2 regions of the Actinosynnema sp. NPDC053489 genome follow, and region 1 is predicted to be linked to the other one. Evidence: riboswitches for the same ligand, from Rfam matches in the RefSeq annotation. Region 1 holds a riboswitch; the other holds the start of a gene.
What was found. A riboswitch is a leader RNA that binds a small molecule or an ion and turns the genes downstream of it on or off. The one in region 1 is predicted to bind glycine.

Region 1 (2,194 bases):
CAGCGCGACGGCGTAGGGCAGCGTCACGTTGGTCAGCGCGTAGGTCGAGGTGCGCGGCACGGCCCCGGGCATGTTCGCCACGCAGTAGAAGACCGAGTCGTGCACCTGGTAGGTCGGGTCGGCGTGCGTGGTCGGCCGGGAGTCGGCGAAGCAGCCGCCCTGGTCGATCGCGATGTCCACCAGCACCGAGCCGGGCTTCATGTCGGCCACCAGCTCGTTGCTCACCAGCTTCGGCGCCTTCGCGCCCGGCACCAGCACCGCGCCGATCACCAGGTCGGCCTCGCGGACGGCCTGCTCGACCGAGTAGCGGTTGGACGTCACGGTGCGCAGGCGGCCCTGGTAGAGGGCGTCGATGTGGCGCAGCCGGTCGACGTTGGTGTCCAGGATCTGCACGTCCGCGCCCATGCCGACGGCGATCGCCGCCGCGTTCAGGCCCGCCACGCCGCCGCCGATGACGACCACCCGGGCCGGGTGCACGCCGGGCACGCCGCCGGGCAGCACGCCGCGCCCGCCGGACGGCTTCATCAGCGCGAACGCGCCCACCTGCGGCGCGAGCCTGCCCGCCACCTCCGACATCGGGGCCAGCAGCGGCAGCGCGCCGTTCGCCGTCTGCACGGTCTCGTAGGCGATGGCGGTGGTGCCCGAGTCCAGCAGCGCCTGCGTCAGCGGCCGGTCGGCGGCCAGGTGCAGGTAGGTGAACAGGACCTGGCCCTTGCGCAGCCGCGGGTACTCCTCCGCGATCGGCTCCTTGACCTTGAGCACCAGGTCGCCCTCGGCCCACACGTCCTCGGCCTTGGCGACGACCTTCGCCCCGGCGGCCAGGTACTCCTCGTCGGTGATGGCCGAACCCAGGCCCGCTCCGGACTCGACCACCACGTCGTGACCGCGCTGGGTCAGCTCGTGGGCGCCCGCCGGGGTCAGCGCGACGCGGTACTCGTGGTTCTTGATCTCGCGGGGGACTGCGATCCGCACGGTGGGCTCCTTCGGCCGTTGTTACACCAAAGGTCCGGTAACGCGATTTCGGTGTCATCGTGCCGGGGGCACCAACGCGGCCGGGCGCGGTTGTGCCGGCCGGACAAGCCTTCGGGCGCGTTGACACCCGCCGGCGGCCCACCTAGCGTTCGGGCCGACCAACTGAACATCGGCCGCGGCGCGTCGTGAGCGCCGGAACCCGCGCGGGAGAGACCTCGGTGAGCAGGCCGGGGCGCCGAAGGAGCAAGTACCCCGCACACTCTCAGGCAGCGAGAACCGCTCGGGTGAGGCGACTCTGGAAAGCGCGCCCCCGGCGCGCACCCACGGTGCAAGCCGTCGCTCCGGCGCGGCGAAGCTCTCAGGTTCCCAGGACAGAGTGGGGCTGGAGGACCTAGCCGTCAGGGAGCGCTGTCGTGACATTTCCGGAGAACCTGCTGTACACGCCCGAGCACGAGTGGGTGGACTGGGCACCGGGTACCCAGGACCCGGTGGCGGTCGGCATCACGTCGTACGCGGCCGAGTCGTTGGGCGACATCGTCTTCGTGGAGCTGCCCGAGGTCGGGGCCGTGGTGCGGTCCGGCGAGGTGTGCGGCGAGCTGGAGTCGACCAAGTCGGTCAGCGACCTGTACGCGCCCGTGAGCGGCGAGGTCGTGGAGGTCAACGCGGCGGCCGTCGCCGACCCGTCGTTGGTCAACAACGACCCGTACGGCGGCGGTTGGCTGTTCAAGGTGGCCGTGACCGACGCGACCGGGCTGCTGACCGCGGCGAAGTACGCGGAACTGACCGGGGACTGACGTCATGGCGATCAGCGTGTTCGACCTGTTCTCCGTGGGCATCGGGCCGTCGAGCTCGCACACGGTCGGCCCGATGCGCGCGGCGATGATGTTCGCGGAGCGGCTGCGGCCCTCGCTGGCCTCCGTCGACCGGGTGCACGTGGAGCTGTTCGGGTCGCTCGGCGCGACCGGCCACGGGCACGGCAGCCCCAAGGCGGTCCTGCTGGGGCTGGAGGGGCACCGGCCCGAGGAGGTCGACCCGGTGGAGGCCGAGCGGCGGCTGGCGGAGATCCGCGCCACCGGGCGGCTGCTGCTGGCGGGTGCGCGGGACATCGCGTTCAGCGAGGACGCCGACCTGGTGATGCACCGGCGCAAGTCGTTGCCGTTGCACCCCAACGGTATGAGCTTCACCGCCCACTCGGGTGAGAAGGTGGTCGACTCGGCGGTGT
Region 2 (2,194 bases), on a different contig from region 1:
GCCAGGCGGCTCTCTCAACCTCAACCTCACCTTGAGGTCAGACACGCTCCGCGCGTCGCGTTGACCTGCCCCCAAGGCGGTCTTACCGTCGAAGTCAGGTGAATTGCCACGGTGTGATTCGGCACCGCGGCGGCTTCACGTTGGTCGCCGGTCGTCGTGGCCGGACCGAGGGGAGGCAGGCGTGGTCGAGGAAGCGCCCATCCGGGCCGGATCCGGCGAACAGGGTGAGCTGTTCCCGGACTCCTCGCTGCCGGACGAACTGGTCGGGTACCGCGGCCCCGCCGCGTGCCAGATCGCGGGCATCACCTACCGCCAGCTGGACTACTGGGCACGCACGGGACTGGTCAACCCGACGATAAGGAGTGCCCACGGCTCCGGCAGCCAGCGGCTCTACTCGTTCAAGGACATCCTCGTCCTCAAGGTCGTCAAGCGGCTGCTGGACACCGGTGTCTCGCTGCAGAACATCCGGGTCGCGGTCGACCACCTGCGCCGCCGCGGCGTGCAGGACCTGGCCCGGATCACGCTGTTCAGCGACGGCACCACCGTCTACGAGTGCACGTCGCCGGAAGAGGTGGTCGACCTGCTCCAGGGCGGCCAGGGGGTGTTCGGCATCGCGGTCTCCGGCGCGATGCGCGAGATCAGCGGCACGATCCACGACTTCCCCGCCGAACGGGCGGACGGCGGCGGGATCGTGGAGCCCTCCGACGACGAGCTGTCCCGCCGCCGCCGCACCAGGGCCATCGGCTGACCCCGTTCGCGCACTGAGATCCACGTCGCGCCGGCGATACCGCCCACCCCCGTGCCGGGTACGATTTCGCGCGTAGTCGCTTTATCCCGCGCGGGAGAGTCCGAGTTCGTCTCGGCGCCGAAGGAGCAAATCCTCCCCGGAACCTCTCAGGCGCAAGGACCGCGCGGGTGAGACGCCTCTGGAAAGCGGGTCGGCCACCGGTCGACCCCGCCGACGGTGCAAGCCCGGCCACCGGGTGAAGCTCTCAGGCGCCCGACACCGGGCGGAAGACAGAGGGGGAGGGCAACGGCAGGAGTCTGTCCGGAGCCCTGGAGGCCAGCACCGATGACGCAGGACCGCATCCCCCTCGCCGCGCTTGAGCACGGCACGCCGTTCGCCGACCGGCACGTGGGCCCGCGGCCCGCGGAGCTGGCCCGGATCCTCGACGTGATCGGCGTCGGCTCGCTGGAGGAGCTGGCGCAGCACGCCGTCCCCGAGTCGATCCGCGAGCGCGACCTGGTGCTCGACCTCCCCGCGCCCGCCACCGAGACCGAGGCGCTGGCCGAGCTGCGCGACCTCGCGGGCCGCAACCGGCCGATGACGCAGATGATCGGCCTGGGCTACTACGGCACGATCACCCCGCCGGTGATCCGCCGCAACGTGCTGGAGAGCCCGGCCTGGTACACCGCGTACACGCCGTACCAGCCGGAGATCTCCCAGGGCCGCCTCGAAGCCCTGCTGAACTTCCAGACGATGGTCGCGGACCTCACCGGCCTGCCGCTGGCCAACGCCTCGATGCTGGACGAGTCCACCGCCGCCGCCGAGGCGATGACGCTGGTCCGCCGCGCGGGCCGGTCGAAGTCGAACAAGTTCGTCGTGGACGCCGACACGCTGCCGCAGACGCTGGCCGTCATCGAGACGCGCGCCGAGCCGCTGGGCATCGAGGTCGTCACGGCCGACCTGTCGCAGGGCATCGAGGGCCTCGGCCTGGGCGGCGACTTCTTCGGCGTGCTGCTGTCCTACCCCGGCGCGTCCGGTGTGGTGCGCGACCACGCCTCGGTGGTCGAGGAGATCCACAAGGCCGGCGCGCAGGCCGTGGTGGCCGCCGACCTGCTGGCGCTGGCGCTGCTGCGCCCGCCCGGCGAGATCGGCGCGGACGTGGTCGTCGGCACCACGCAGCGGTTCGGCGTGCCGGTCGGGTTCGGCGGGCCGCACGCCGGCTACATGGCCGTCCGCCAGGGCCTGGAGCGGCAGCTGCCCGGCCGCCTGGTCGGCGTGTCCGTCGACGCGGACGGCTCGCTCGCCTACCGGCTGGCGCTCCAGACGCGCGAGCAGCACATCCGCCGCGAGAAGGCGACCAGCAACATCTGCACCGCGCAGGTCCTGCTCGCGGTGATCGCCTCCATGTACGCGGTGTACCACGGCCCGGAGGGGCTGCGGGCGATCGCGAGCCGGGCGCACCGGATG

Region 2: linked by a shared signal. The riboswitch ahead of gcvP (aminomethyl-transferring glycine dehydrogenase) and the one ahead of gcvH (glycine cleavage system protein GcvH) in region 1 are both predicted to bind glycine.

The regions. Positions count from the first base shown of each region.
Region 1 covers NZ_JBITXT010000023.1:3,916-6,109, reverse strand. The annotation lists gene ald (alanine dehydrogenase) at 1-972, opposite strand, end outside; glycine riboswitch at 1,167-1,261, shown strand; gene gcvH (glycine cleavage system protein GcvH) at 1,386-1,766, shown strand; gene ACIGNX_RS33335 (L-serine ammonia-lyase) at 1,771-2,194, shown strand, end outside.
Region 2 covers NZ_JBITXT010000012.1:166,306-168,499, reverse strand. The annotation lists gene ACIGNX_RS26200 (MerR family transcriptional regulator) at 182-748, shown strand; glycine riboswitch at 830-920, shown strand; gene gcvP (aminomethyl-transferring glycine dehydrogenase) at 1,073-2,194, shown strand, end outside.